2 regions of the Streptoverticillium reticulum genome follow, and region 2 is predicted to be linked to the other one. Evidence: riboswitches for the same ligand, from Rfam matches in the RefSeq annotation. Region 2 holds a riboswitch; the other holds the start of a gene.
What was found. A riboswitch is a leader RNA that binds a small molecule or an ion and turns the genes downstream of it on or off. The one in region 2 is predicted to bind cobalamin.

Region 1: it holds a riboswitch for cobalamin, as region 2 does, so the genes downstream of both, ACMATS_RS14085 (aldehyde dehydrogenase family protein) here and ACMATS_RS27015 (prenyltransferase/squalene oxidase repeat-containing protein) in region 2, are expected to answer to the same signal.

The regions. Positions count from the first base shown of each region.
Region 1 covers NZ_CP179755.1:3,153,278-3,160,790, forward strand. Annotated here, with positions in the region: gene ACMATS_RS14080 (IS1182 family transposase) at 1-927, opposite strand, end outside; partial or broken gene ACMATS_RS14085 (aldehyde dehydrogenase family protein) at 1,215-1,670, opposite strand; cobalamin riboswitch at 1,873-2,001, opposite strand; gene ACMATS_RS14090 (DEAD/DEAH box helicase family protein) at 2,206-5,886, shown strand; gene ACMATS_RS14095 (restriction endonuclease subunit S) at 5,883-7,313, shown strand; gene ACMATS_RS14100 (N-6 DNA methylase) at 7,310-7,513, shown strand, end outside.
Region 2 covers NZ_CP179755.1:5,865,236-5,872,748, reverse strand. Annotated here, with positions in the region: gene ACMATS_RS27035 (NUDIX domain-containing protein) at 1-462, shown strand, start outside; gene ACMATS_RS27040 (DUF5919 domain-containing protein) at 1-2, shown strand, start outside; gene infA (translation initiation factor IF-1) at 768-992, opposite strand; gene ACMATS_RS27025 (GNAT family N-acetyltransferase) at 989-1,780, opposite strand; gene ACMATS_RS27020 (aldehyde dehydrogenase) at 1,993-3,441, opposite strand; cobalamin riboswitch at 3,565-3,702, shown strand; gene ACMATS_RS27015 (prenyltransferase/squalene oxidase repeat-containing protein) at 3,820-5,085, shown strand; gene ACMATS_RS27010 (SCO2322 family protein) at 5,091-5,729, shown strand; gene ACMATS_RS27005 (CbiQ family ECF transporter T component) at 5,752-6,996, shown strand; gene ACMATS_RS27000 (ABC transporter ATP-binding protein) at 6,993-7,513, shown strand, end outside.

The sequences.
Region 1 (7,513 bases), 2.7 Mb from region 2:
CACGTCCTCACCACAGGTCTCGGTGAGATGGACTTTGTACCCGTCCCACTTGGTGTCCCGCTTGACACCGACCCGAGCGTCCAGGTCATAGGGGGTGACCAGGCGCATCGCGCCCGGCGGCCGGTCTTTTGGGTCCCTGCACCTCACCTCCCCCTCCACCACCGAGAACTCCTGCACCCACACTCGGCGCAGGGCCTCTACTTCCTGAAGCTCGTGCAGTCCCGCCGGGGCATCGGCGGCGCGGACCGCCTGGAGCAGGTGCATGCCGTCCCGGCCGATTCGGGCTCCCACTTCGTCTCGCTTCGCGCTGGCTTTGGGAAACCGGGAGTCCTCGGCCCGCGTGGCGTAGTGGCGGAACCAGTCCGGCCCCGCGACCTGCACCAGCCAGTCGCCAGCGGTCTGCGCAAGAGCGTTCAGCGCCGCCCGCAACGTCTCCGCCACCAGTTCCAGCCGACGCAGGTCACGTGCCGACGACAGCACGTGCGAGGAGTCCGTCCGGGCCCGGCCCGCGCTCTTGAGCAGCCCCTTCTCCCGGGCCGCGGCCAGCACACCATCCAGCACCCGACGCCCGCCGTCCGAGGCGGCCAGCCGGTCCCGGAACTCCGACAGCACCGAGAAATCGAAGCCTGGATCGTCGAGTTGAAGCCCGAGCGCGTACTTGTAGTCGATCCGCGCCCGAACCGCCTCCGCGGCCTGGCGGTCGGTCAGCCCCTCAACGAACTGCAGCACCGACACCAGAGCCAGCCTGGCGGGAGACCAGGCAGGCCGGCCACGCACAGCAAACAGATCCGCGAAGTCCTCGTCACGGAACAGCACCCCGAGCTCGTCCCGCACCCGGATTGCCAGGCTCCCCTTCGGGAACGCGGCGCGAGCCACCCGCACCGTCTCTGCCGGAATCTCCCCCGGACCCTTCGGCTGCATCGACATCGACACCCACCCCCCCCGTGCGCAAAAACGTCGGTCCCCACGACCACAACCGGGTTATGAGGACCGACGTCACGCGAGAGACCGAATAGACCAACAGCGTCCCGAAGGTCCGGCCCCGAAGGCGCTGCGGCCGTCAGACGTTGAAGCGGAACTCGACAATAAGCCTTTTATCTGCAGAAACGCGGGCGCATCCAGCACCTGTCCAGCACGGTGCATTCACGGCCAAGAATTTGCACATGTTCCGTCAGATGTGTTGCCAAAAACCGGAAAAGCCCAGAACGCCTGCAGGCCGAGAGTCCGGCCGGGGCGCGCAGCGAGTGGGCGGCGATGCTGGTGTCGGCGTTGTCAGTGAACTATCCCTTGCGGAGGTGAAGGATACCCGCCGCGAACTCCACTACCTCCAGTCCTCACTGGACATCGCCGTGCGCGTCGGCGATCACCTTGCCCTGCTCGGCGGACAACAAGCGGGCCAGCCCGTCCTTCTCCCGCTCGGCGAACTGAAGGGACCGCATCAGGACCCGGGCACGGTGCTGCGGGGTTCACTAGCCCCAATCGAGTTGCGCGTTGGCGGCGTTGGCGATGACCGCTCCATCTCGGTACAACTCGCGGGACACCAGGGCCTGGACCTCGCCGGTGTTGGGACCGTACACCTCGCCGTGCGCCCCTGAGGTTCCCGGGGTGTGCTTGCCGCCGAAGAAGTGAGTCAACTCGCGCACGGAGGCCCGTTCATGCTCGCGGACCATGGCTGCTTGCTCTCTCAGGAGGGATCCGGGGATGGTGCGCCGCCCCCGGCATACGTACGCGGGTGGCGTACGCATGCCGGGGGCGCGAGATCGCGTATGGTCAAAATCCTGTCAGAGGGTGGGTTCGCCACGGTCGTGGGTACACACCGGTGCCATGCGCGTCAGCCCCACCCTCGTGGACAACACGGAACATCCCGCGGCCGGTATCCTGACTCCCGGATCAGCGCGCGCCGTCCACGTTCCCGGCGTCCAGCTCGTCAGTGGCGTCCTGCTCGACGGCGCGCTCCCCAGTCGCCGTGAGGGGACCGTGCCGGATTCACACCGACTTCCCTGCACTGCGGGTCGTACGCGGCTTCACGGAGCCGAGTCACCCTCCGCCTGCATCTCGGGTGCGGCCTCTGCTGCGGTCTCCAGCAACATGAAACTCCTGGCGCCGACGCACCCCCGGCACTAAGCTCGATGATCCCTTCTCCGCACCCGGACAACCTGAGCACTCCACGTCGTACAGCACCCCAGGAAGAGCGGTACCCCTCTGATGAGCGCAGGTGGCGCGGCACAGACGCCGGACCCGAGACTCGCCGAACTTGCCCGCACCTCACGTAACTTCGGTTTCCTGTACGACCATCTGCCGCTGCTCGTCGCTTATGGCTCGGGCGCCGAGGCCAATGTCTTCACCGACCCGAACACCTCGTTGATCAAGTCCCGGCAGTTCGGTGAGGCACTCGCTTCCGATCTGGTGCGCCGGGGTCGTGTCCAGTTCGCCGGGAGCAAGCAGGTCGAGCGCCTGGCAGCCCTCGATAGGGAAGGCTATCTGCACGGCAACGTGGGACCCGCGTTCCACGAGGTCCGCGTTCTCGGCAACAAGGCCAACCACGACGACTATGACGCCCCGGACGATGCCTTCCGAGCCCTGCGGACCTGTCACCGGCTCGGCGTCTGGTACCACCGACTGATCACCGGGTCCCGCGAACAGCACACGTTCGTTCCACCGGATCCGGCACGCACACCGGCCGCGCAGAACACTGCCCTGCGCGCACAGGTGGAGGAGACCCGGCGCGCGCTGGAGGAGGCTCGTCTCACTTACGAGGGTCAGGCGTCCCAGGCACAGGCAGAACAGGCCGCCCGCCTCACGGCGGAGCGGGAACTCGCCGACGCAGCGACGGTGCGCGAGGAGCTCGCCCGCCAGGTTGCCGCCATGCACGATCAGCTCGCGGCGCTCCAGCAGGCTCAGTCCGCGGCCGACGCCCGGCTGTTGCGCGAGCAGGTCACCAACCCCAGCGCCGCCTCCGAGGCGGTGGCCGAGCGTGCCCGTCTCCTGGAGAACGCCGAGCAAGCGGCCCGCGAGCCCCTCACCGAGGCGCAGGTGCGTACCCGTCTCGACGAGATGCTCATCGACGCGGGCTGGAGCGTCCAGGACGCGGGCGGCAACCTCAACCTGTACGTCCAGGGGGACCGGCGCGGCAGCGGTGTCGCCGTCCGCGAGACGACCACCGCCACAGGCCGCGCCGACTACGCCCTGTACGTGGAGCGGAAGCTGGTTGGGGTGATCGAGGCCAAGCGGGAGGGCGCCGACCTGACGGCCGCCGAGGCTCAGGCCGACCGGTACGCCGACCACCCCACCGAGGCGCAGCAACGTCTGATCGCCTGGCGCACCCCGCTGCCGTTCCGCTACGTGTCGGACGGTGGCGAGACCCGGTTCCGCAACACCCTTGACCCCGACTCGCGCAGCAGGCGGATCTTCTCCTTCCACCAGCCCCGCACCCTGTCCCGCTGGATCCGCCAGGCCGAACAGGACCCTCAGGCACCCTCCTACCGCGCCCGACTGCGCCTGCGCATGCCCGACCTAGACGAGCGCCCCCTGCGCCCCGCCCAGATCAAGGCGGTGCGCGGCGTGGAGCAGTCTGTGGCGCTGGGCAAGGGCCAGCAGGGCACGGGTCAGTCCCGCTCCCTCGTACAGATGGCGACGGGCGCCGGCAAGACGTACACGGCTGTCACGTTCTCGTACCGGATGCTCAAGTACGCGCAGGCCGAGCGGGTCCTGTTCCTGGTGGACCGGAACAATCTGGGCGCCCAGGCGCAGAACGAGTTCGAGAACTTCACGACGCCCGACACGAACCGCACCTTCGCCGACCTGTTCAACGTGCAGCGCCTGGGCGCCGAGGGCATGAACCCCTCCGCGAAGGTCGTCGTCTCCACGGTGCAGCGCCTCTATATGGAGCTGACGGGCGCGACCGTCCCCGCCACGCAGGGCGAGGACGGCGAGGAGGAGTACGCGTACGACGTGGCGGGCGACATCCGCGTCGGCTACAACCCCGGCATCCCGCCCGAGTCGTTCGACCTGATCGTCGTGGACGAGTGCCACCGCTCCATCTACGGCAAGTGGCGTTCCGTGCTGGAGTACTTCGACGCGCCCGTCGTCGGCCTCACCGCGACACCCGTCGCGCAGACCTTCGGCTACTTCAACGGGAACCTAGTCAGCGAGTACACGTACCCGGAGGCGGTCGCCGACGGCGTCAACGTCGACTTCCAGGTGTACGAGATTCTGACCCGGATAACCGGTGAGGGCGGCGTCATCGCGCGCGGCACCATCCCGGTCCGCGACCGCCGCACCCGCCGTCAGCGCTACGAGGACTTCGACGAGGACGTCTCCTACGGAGCGACGGAAGTCGGCGTCGGCGTGATCAGCAAGGACCAGCTACGGACTGTCGTCCGCACCTTCCGCGAGCGTCTGTTCACCGAGATCTTCCCCGAGCGCGCCAAGCGCGACAAGGAGACCGGCGAGCTGCTGTGGGACGAAATATACGTCCCTAAGACGCTCGTCTTCGCCAAGAACGACAACCACGCCGAGGAGATCGTCGAGGTCATTCGCGATGTCTTCGGCAAGGGCAACGACTTCTGCGCGAAGATCACGCACGCGGCGAAGAAGCCTGCGGAACGGCTCTCCGACTTCCGCAACCTGCCGCAGCTGCGCATCGCCGTCACCGTGGACATGATCGCCACGGGCACCGACGTCAAGCCCCTCGAATGCCTGCTCTTCCTTCGGGACGTCAAGAGCTGGGCCTACTTCGAGCAGATGAAGGGCCGTGGCGCCCGCACCCTCTCGCTGACCGAGTTCGAGCGCGTCACCCCAGGCGTCGGTCCCAAGACGCACTTCGTGATCGTCGACGCGGTGGGCGTGACCCGGAAGCCGAAGGTGGACGCCGGTCCACTGGAGCAGCACACGGAGAAGGACCTCAACCTTGAGAAGCTCCTCCGCCTCACCGCCCGGGGTGTCGCGGAGGACAACCACGTCTCGACTCTGGCCTCGCGTCTGGCCAAGCTCGACCTCCAGATGACCGACGAGGAGCACACCGAGATCGAGACGCTCACCGGCGGCGTACCGCTGAAGCACATCGTGCACAAGATGGTCGACGCCGTTTCGATCGACGAGCAGGCCAAGACCCGCGAGGCCGCCGAACGCCTCGGCCTCGACCCCGACCAGGCCGTACGGGACGTGACCGAGCGGGCGCTACGCCCGTTGGCCTCGAACCCCGAACTCCGCAACCGCCTGCTGGAGATGCGCCGCGCGAAGGACATCCTGTACGACGAGACGAGCCGCGACGCTCTGGTATCGGCCGGCGCCGTCCCGGAGGTCGAGTCGACGGCACGCGAGACCATCCACGACTGGCAGGCGTACGTCAAGGAGCACCGGGACGAGATGGCGGCGCTCTCCCTCGCCTTCTCGGCCGACTCACCCGTACCACCCCGCGAGGCTCTGCGGCGCCTGAAGGACCTGGCGCGGGCCGTGGCACGCCCGCCGCGCGCCTGGACGGCGGAGAAGCTGTGGCGCTGCTACGAGCAGGTGGGCGAGGCCGTGACGGCGAACCGGTCCGCCGCCCGCACCGCGGCCGACCTGCTAGCACTGCTGCGGTACGAGCTGGCGGGCGGCGCGGACGAAGGCGCCGCCCTGCCGCGCCCGCATGAGGAGGCGGTACGGGAGCGGTACGCGGCCTGGCTGGCCCGGCAGGCACAGGCGGGCGTGACCTTCACCGACACCGAACGCTGGTGGCTCGACCACATCGCCGGTGCGACAGTCGAGCGTGTACGCTTCGACACCGCCGACCTCGACTACGCCCCGTTCACGAAGATGAACGGCACGGACGGATTCCTCGCGGAGTTTGGCGAGGATCGGGCAGAAGAGATCCTCGACGAACTGGACAGGGAGCTGGGCGCGTGACGCTGGGGTTGGGTGCGGATTCCGGTGACGGCCGGGAGGAGCTTCCGGGCGGGGGCACCGGGGAGCTGCCTCGGGGGTGGGCTCGGGCGACGCTGGCGGAACTGTGCGATGTCAACCCGCGTGCCTTCGACGATGAGCCCGAAGACGGCGACTTCATTTCCCAAGTACCCATGGCTGCCGTTGAGGCCGAAACGGGGCGTATTGATGCGTCCAGTCAGGTGCGGTACGGCGACTTCAAGAAGAAGTCGCTGACACGTTTCCAGGAGAACGACGTTCTCTTCGCCAAGATCACGCCCTGCATGGAGAACGGGAAGATCGCGGTAGCCCGAGGACTGCTGAACGGCCGCGCCCTCGGAAGCACAGAATTCCATGTACTGCGCACCCTCGGGGCAGTTCTTCCCGAGTACCTGATGCATTATTTGTTGCAGCGCAACGTGCGCACCAACGCAGAGCAGAACATGTCCGGCGCGGTTGGCCAACGCCGGGTGCCACGGCCTTACCTGGAAGCCCTTGAGATTCCCGTGCCACCGCTTGCGGAGCAGCGCCGTATCGTTACCCAGGTTGAGCAGCAAATCAGCCACATCGAGGCTGGCGAAGATGCACTGGCCGAGGCAACCAGGCGGGTATCAGACCTCCGCTCCAGCATCGCCGATACAGCTATCTCTCAACACTCCGAGTCCCCCTGGGAACGCCTGCAGGACCTCCTGAGCGAACCTCTGCGTAATGGCGTGTCGGCCAAGGCAACGACCGACGGAACCGGCATTCGAACGCTCACCCTAACCGCGGTCACGCGAAATGATTTCAGCCCGCAATTCACCAAAGTCACAAGCGCGGACCCGAAACGGATCAAGAGCCTCTGGCTCGAAGATCAGGATATTTTCATCCAGCGCTCCAACTCCGCCGAACTGGTCGGGACATCCGCAATTTACCACGGCGAGAGAAACTGGGCGATCTACCCCGATCTCCTCATCCGTGTGCGCGTTAATCAGTCCCGCGTGTTGCCCGAGTACACCGCCTTGGCTCTGCGCACAAACCGGATCCTTTTCTATTTCCGTCAAAATGCACGCGGCCTTTCCGGTTCTATGCCGAAGATCGATCAGGCGATGATCGAGAACGTCGATTTCCCGGTGCCCGCACTTCACCAACAACGTGAGGCAATCGAGTGGGTGAAACAGCAGGAGGCAGCTATAGACCCACTTGCAGCATCGGTAAGCGAGGCCCAGACCGAGAGCGCCGAACTCCGCGCCGCCCTCCTCAACGCTGCCTTCACCGGCACCCTCGTCCCGCAAGACCCCGCTGACGAGCCCGCCTCAGCCCTGCTCGACCGCATCCGAGCCGCCCGCGCGACCGCCCAGAAGGCACCCCGCAAGCGCACCCAGCGCAAACCGCGCTCCGCCCCGCCCGGTCAGGAAGAACTGCCCCAGTGAGCACCACCCCCGCCCTCATGAACAGCGCCACCACTCCAGGCCCCAGCCGCTCCGCCGGGGAGACGACCTCCACGCTCGTGAACCGGCTCTGGTCGTACTGCGAGCTGCTGCGCCACTCTGGTGTCTCCACCCTCGACTACGTCGAGCAGCTGACGTACCTCCTCTTCCTGAAGATGGCCGACGAGCGCGCCAACCGGCCG
Region 2 (7,513 bases):
GACTACGAAGACGATCCCAACGCCCCCGCCGCCAACAGCCTCGTGCCGGCCGCATCGGCCGTGGTCGTGGACCAGGCCGGACGCATTCTCCTCCAGCGCCGCCGTGACAACGGCATGTGGGCCCTGCCCGGCGGAGCGATGAACATCGGGGAATCCCTCGCCGACTGTGCCGTACGAGAGACCAAGGAAGAGACGGGCTTGGACGTCGAAGTGACGGGAATCATCGGCACGTACAGCAACCCCCGGCACGTCTTCGCCTACGACGACGGCGAGGTACGGCAGGAGTTCTCCGTCTGCTTCCTCGCCCAGCCCGTCCCTGCCGCCCAGGAGCTCGCGGTCTCCCACGAGTCCACAGACGTCCGCTGGTTCGCCCCCCAGGAAGTGGACAACCTCCCCATGGTGTCCGGCATCCGGAAGCGCATCGACGACTGGCGGCACGGTCGTACGCCCGCCATCCGCTGACCGGAGGTCGGAGCCGACCGGCGCAACCGCCAAGCGGTGGCATTCCTTCCGGCAGCGGAAACCCTGACTTTCAGGGGTCGTTCACAAGGGTTTCCGCTGCCGGAAGCACGCGCTCCACTCCCGAGGCGCCGATCACTTCGCAGGCCGCCTCCCGCCCGGCCGTCATCAGTCACGTTCGGCCGGGCGGGTTCACCTGAGCGGGCTTGGCGAAGTGTGGTGCGTGATCGTGCCCCGAAGGGGCGCGAGGAACTGCGCGACCAGCCACAACGAGCCCGCAGTTGACCCACCACCCCTCCGCGGAGCACTCAGTTCCGGTACCGGAACACGATCCGGCCGCGCGTCAGGTCGTACGGCGGGAGCTCCACCAGCACCCGGTCCTCCAGCATGACCTTGATGTAGTTCTTGCGGATCTTCCCGCTGATGTGCGCGAGCACCTGGTGGCCGTTCTCCAGCTCCACCGTGAACATGGCGCTGCGCAGGCACTCGACGACCTTGCCCTCGACTTCGATGACGTTCTTGTTCTTCGTCATCGCACCAGCTCCAGGTTGCTGCTCATCGGCCGGGCGCCGAGGCCCTCGAACAGCGCCGAGGCTGCTCGGTTGGACTCCTGGACTTCGGTCCAGGCCTCGGCGAACCCGGAGCGGTGCAGCGTCCCCAGCGCGTGGGCCACCAACGCCCGCGCGATGCCGCGGCGCTGCTCGCCGGCCCGGACCGCGACCAGCCCGATGCGCGGCCGGTTCACCGTCACCACCCGGATCAGACCCAGGTAGCGGTCCGGCACCGCGGCCACCGCGTACTTCGACGGATCGACGATGGTGTCGCCTTCGGGGCGGGGAATCACCTCCGCGGGCATCGAGTGCCACCCGACGGTCGCCTCGACTTCGTCACGGATCGCGCGGTCCACCGCCCGCAGCAGTCCCTCGTCCGCCTGACCGGCGGGCACGATCGTCACGCCCGAAGGCGGCAGGACTTCTTCGAGCCCTGTGATCCGCGGGTCGGTCGGCACGGCATACTCCCGCTCGCGGCGCCGTATCGTGAAACCGGCCCGGCGCCAGCCGGCCGTCAACTCGACGTCCGCTTCGTCGACCACCGTGTACAGCGGCGCCGGCAATTCCGCCAGCATCGCCTCGGCGAGTCGGTCGAAGGTGGCGTCGTGCCAGGCGTCGATGCTGACGAACAAGCGCCCGTCGGGCCGGTGTTCCGCATGTCCGCGGCCGACCACCAGGTCGTCATCCAGTGCATGCCATTGCCTGTCCGCGACGCGCGTGATCCTCACCGCGTTCTCGCTCAGGCCGGATGTGAAAGGCTTCGTGTTCATCGGAGTCCCTTTCCAGGAGTGCCTCGATCTCAGGCGCTCCTGGCGACACCGAACGTCAGCCGCCGGACCGTGACGGGTTGAGGGAGCACCCATGGGTAACTGTGTTCACGGGTCTCACCTCCATACGACGACTTCACGGTCCGCCACGAAAGTAGCAGCGGGTCGCCGCCTCGCTCAAACCCTTTTCCTGTGAGCTCGTAACGCCTCACCCCTCACCCCGCCGGCAGGTGAATCGTCTTGTGCTCCAGATACTCCGCAAACCCCTCCGGCCCGAACTCCCGACCCATCCCCGAGGACTTGTAGCCCCCGAAGGGCCCCATCATGTCCAGGCTGAAGGTGTTCACGCAGTACGTCCCCGTGCGCACCCTGCGCGCCACCTCCACGCCCCGCTCGACGTCCGCCGTCCACACGCTGCCCGACAGCCCGTAGTCCGAGTCGTCGGCGATCGCGACGGCCTCCTCCTCGTCCTCGTAGGGCAGCAGGCAGACGACCGGGCCGAAGATCTCCTCGCGGGCGATGCGCATCGCGTTGCCCACGTCCCCGAAGAGCGTCGGCTCGACGTACCAGCCCTTCTCCCGGCCGGCCGGACGGCCGCCGCCCGCGAGGATCTTGGCTCCTTCCTCCCTCCCGAATGCGATGTACTCCAGCGAGCGGTCGCGCTGCCGCCGCGTCACCAGCGGGCCGACCGCGGTCGCCGGGTCGAGCGGGTCGCCGACGGTCAACTCCGCGGCGGCCGCGGCCAACCGTTCGGCGAGCTCCGCGTAGTGGACGCGCGGGGCCAGGATGCGGGTCTGGGCAACGCACGCCTGGCCGTTGTTCATCCAGGCGCTGGGCACGATGCCCGCGACGGCCGCGTCCAGGTCGGCGTCCGGCAGAACGATGGCGGCGGACTTGCCGCCCAGTTCGAGCGTGACGCGGGTCAGGTTGCGCGCGGCGACCTCCATCACGCGCTTGCCCGCCGCGACCGACCCGGTGAAGGCCACCTTGTCGACGCCGGGGTGCCCGACGAGGTACTCGCCGGTCTCCCGCCCGGCGGGCAGGACCGACAGCACGCCCTCCGGCAGCCCTGCCTCCGCGGCGATCTCCGCGAGGAGGTACGCGTCCAGCGGCGTCTCGGGCGACGGCTTGAGGATCACCGAGCAGCCGGCCAGCAGCGCGGGCGCCAGCTTCGTGGCCGCGGTGAACTGCGGCACGTTCCAGGGCACCACGGCCGCCACCACCCCGACCGGCTCGCGCCGCACGAGCAGCGGGCCGAGCGCGCCGGCCCGGCGTTCCTCGTAGGGGAAGTCCCGGGCCACGGAGATGGCGCAGTCCCACACCATCACCGCGCCGAGCGCCTGCGCGAGGACGCTCCAGGAGTAGGGGGAGCCGTTCTGCGCGGAGATGACGCGGGCGAACTCCTCGTACCGGGCGGCGATCGCGTCCTTGATGCGGGTGACGACCGCGATCCGCTCGTCCGGCGGCAGCCCGGCCCACACCCCGGAGTCGAAGGCGGTACGGGCCGCGACCACGGCCCGGTCCACGTCGGCGGGCGCGGCGTGCGGCACGCGCCCGATGGTCTCCTCGGTGTGCGGCGAGACGACGTCGAGCACGGCGTCCGTCGCCGGTTCCACCATGGTGCCGCCGATGAAGAGCTGTCCGTGCTCGGCGATTCCGGTCATCTGTGACCCCTCCCTATCTGACGTCCCATCAGATGCCCCATCAGATGGGGATAGCAGCTCCCCGCAGGACGGGCAATGCATGCGCATGTGCGGTACGTAACCGCCCCGCCACGCATGCGGGCATCCGGTTAAGGTGTCCGGGACAACTTCATCCCACCTCGGAACGGGGGAAGCCGGTGCGAATCCGGCGCTGACCCGCAACCGTGAGCAGGGCCCCGGGCCCTGTGAGCCGGAGCACCCGTACCGAGGCGGAAAAGGCTCACCCGTCGAGGTATGCGGGGCCGGGCCGGTGCCCCGCGCCCCGGCGCGGCGACCGCCGCGCGGCTGCGTACGCCCTCCCGTACGGACTCGTACAGACACCGAGAGGCACCGACCCCCATGGCCCCCTCCTTCGCCGTCCACGCGCGCCGCGGCGCCGTGGCCCTGGCCACCGCCGCCGTGCTGGGCGCCGCCGCAGCGCCCGCGGCCTTCGCCGACGGCTCCCCGTCCCCGGCGGCCCCGGGTCTGTACGGCGCCAAGGACCCCAAGTTCGACGGTGTCTTCCGGCAGTCGCTCGCCCTCGTCGCCCAGCACGCGGTGGGCGTCTCCCCGGCCCCCGCGGCCGTGGACTGGCTGGCGGGCCAGCAGTGCTCCGACGGCGGCTTCGCCGGCTACCGGGCCGACACCGGCAAGGCCTGCGACCCCAAGGCCGGCGAGTTCACGGACGCGACCTCCGCCGCCGTGCAGGGCCTCGCCGCCGTGGGCGGCCGGGACGGCGCCGTGCAGAAGGGCCTCGGCTGGCTCAAGGAGCACCAGAACGAGGACGGCGGCTGGGGCATGACCCCCGGCGCGGCCAGCGACGCCAACTCCACCTCCATCGCGGCCGGCGCCTTCGCCGCCGCGGGCCAGGACCCGGCGAAGGCCACCGGCAAGGGCGGCAAGAGCCCGTACGACGCGCTGCTGTCCTTCCAGCTCGGCTGCGACAAGAAGGAGGACGAGCGCGGCGCGTTCGCCTACCTCCCGCAGAACGGCGAGCTGCAGGCCAACGACCTCGCCTCGACCGCGGCCGCCCTGGCCGCCCTCGGCAAGGGCTTCGGGGCCGGTGCACCGGACAAGGGCGACAAGCCCGTCAAGCCGCTGGACTGCGCGGGCGACGACAGCGCGAAGCCCAAGGACGCGGCCGCTGCGGCCGACGCCGTCGCCGGCTACCTGGCGAAGAAGCTCGACGCGAACGGCGGGCAGCTGAAGTCCTCGATGCCGGGCGCCCCGGAGGGCCCCGACTTCGGCGCCACCGCCGACGCCGTGATCGCCCTCGCCGCGGGCGGGCACCGCGAGGCGGCCGGCAAGCCGCTGGCGTGGCTGCAGTCCAAGGACAGCAAGACCGCCGAGTGGGCCGCGGGCGACCCGGGCCGCCTCGCCAAGCTGATCCTCGCCGCGCACACCGCGGGCGCCGACCCGCGCGCCTTCGGCGGCGCGGACCTGGTGCAGCAGCTCGCCGCGACGGGCCCGAAGCCGGAGGCCGCGGCTTCGGAGAAGCCGTCGGCCGAGGAGAAGAAGGACGGCGGCAGCGACTCCACCCGCTGGTGGGTCCTGGGCGCCGCCTTCATCGCCAGCGTCGGCGTCGGCATCCTCCTCAGCGGCCGCATGAAGAAGAACCAGCAGTGACACGGGTGATGCGCGGAGCCGGTGCGCTTCTGGCGGCCGGGATGCTCGCAGTGCTCGGCGCGGCCCCCGCGCAGGCGGCCGGCTACCGCTACTGGTCCTTCTGGCAGGCGGCGGGCGGCGGCAAGGACTGGACGTACGCCACGCAGGGCCCCGCCACCGCACGCCCCGGCGACGGGGAGACGATCGGCTTCCGCTTCGCCGTCAGCGAGGACTCCGCGCAGGCGGCGAAGCCGCGGGGCGCGGCCGACTTCGCGGCGGTGTGCGACGCCACGCCCGCGAAGGACGGCAGCAAGCGGGTGGCCGTCGTCCTCGACTTCGGCACGGCCGCGGACGCCCCCGCGGGCGCCGCCCCGCCGGCCGCGCGCACCGCGTGCGCGCAGGTCGGCACGGACGCGAGCGCCGGGGAGGCGCTGGCCGCGGTGGCGAAGCCGCTGCGCTACAACTCCTCCGCGCTGCTGTGCGCGATCGCCGGATACCCGGAGTCGGGCTGCGGCGAGCAGGTGGGCGGCGGCAGCAGGCCCGCGGCCGGACCGGAGAAGAAGAAGGACGACGGCGGGCCCTCCGCCGGCCTGGTCGCGGGCATCGCGGCCGTGGCCGTCCTCGGCGCGGCCGCCGTCTGGCAGACCCGCCGCCGGCGCGGATAGGAACGCGGACAGGGAACATCGGGTGAGGAACAGCGGCGCTCTGCACGCCGGCGCATGGTGGATCTGGGCCCTGGGGCTGGCCGCGGCGGCATCGCGGACGACCAACCCCCTGCTGCTCGGCCTGCTCGTCGGCGTCGCGGGCTATGTGGTGGCGGCCCGGCGGACGGACGCGCCGTGGGCGCGCTCGTACGGGGCGTTCCTCAAGCTCGGGCTGGCCGTCATCGGCATCCGCCTGGTCTTCGCGGTGCTCCTGGGCTCGCCGATCCCCGGTACGCACACGCTGCTCACGCTCCCCGAGGTCCCGCTGCCCGACTGGGCGCGCGGGGTGCGCATCGGCGGCCGGGTGACCGCGGAGGGCCTGGTCTTCGCCCTGTACGACGGGCTGAAGCTGGCCGCCCTGCTGGTCTGCGTGGGCGCGGCGAACGCCCTCGCCAACCCGGCGCGGCTGCTGAAGTCCCTGCCGGGTGCGCTGTACGAGGCCGGGGTGGCGGTCGTGGTCGCGATGACGTTCGCGCCGAACCTGGTCGCGGACGTGGCCCGGCTGCGCGCCGCCCGGCGCCTGCGGGGCCGCCCGGACCGGGGCCCGAAGGCCCTGCTGCAGGTGGGGGTGCCGGTGCTGGAGGGCGCGCTGGAACGGTCGGTGGCCATGGCGGCGGCGATGGACGCACGGGGCTACGGGCGCACGGCCCAAGTCCCGCGCTCCGTACGGCACGTGACGAACGTCCTGACGCTCGGGGGCCTGACCGGGGTGTGCGCCGGGACGTACGGGCTGCTGGCGGACGAGGGTGCCGGGTACGGCGTCCCCGTCCTGCTGCTCGGCCTGGCGGCCGCGCTCGGGGGGCTGTTGCTGGGCGGACGCCGGTCCGTTCGGACCCGGTACCGGCCGGATGTGTGGGGGGTGCGGGCGTGGCTGGTGTCGGGGTCGGGCATCGCGGTGGCGGTGCTGATGGCTCTGGCACCGGAGGCTCCGCTGCACCCGGGTGTGGTCCCGCTGACGGCACCGGTGTTGCCGCTGGGGGCGGCGGGGGCGGTGCTGATCGGTTTGCTGCCGGCGTTTGTTGGGGTGCCCCGGCCCCGAACCCCCGGTCCTCAAACGCCGGACGGGCTGAAGTTGCCCGGCACGGGCACAAATCAGCCCGTCCGGCGTTTGAGGACGAGCGGCGAAGCCGCGATCAGCGGGGGTCTGGGGGCGGCAGCCCCCAGGAAACGGGAAGGGGCGGGTCAGGGGCAAAGAAAATCCACCCACGACGACGAGGCTGCACAGTGATCCGGTTCGAGAACGTGTCCGTCACCTACGACGGCGCCGACACCCCCACCCTCCACAACGCGGACCTCACCGTCCCCGAGGGCGAGTTGTGCCTGCTGGTCGGCCCCTCCGGCACCGGCAAGTCCACCCTCCTCGGCACCGTCAGCGGCCTCGTTCCGCACTTCACCGGCGGCACCCTCCGCGGCCGCGTCACCGTCGCGGGACGTGACACCCGCACGCACCGCCCCCGCGAACTCGCCGACGTCGTCGGCACGGTGGGCCAGGACCCCCTCGCGCACTTCGTCACCGACACCGTCGAGGACGAACTCGCCTACGGCATGGAGTCCCTCGGTCTCGCCCCGCACACCATGCGCCGCCGCGTCGAGGAGACCCTGGACCTGCTCGGGCTCGCCGCCCTGCGCGACCGGCCCATCATCACCCTCTCCGGCGGGCAGCAACAGCGCGTCGCCATCGGCTCGGTGCTGACCACGCACCCGCAGGTGCTGGTCCTGGACGAGCCCACCTCCGCCCTGGACCC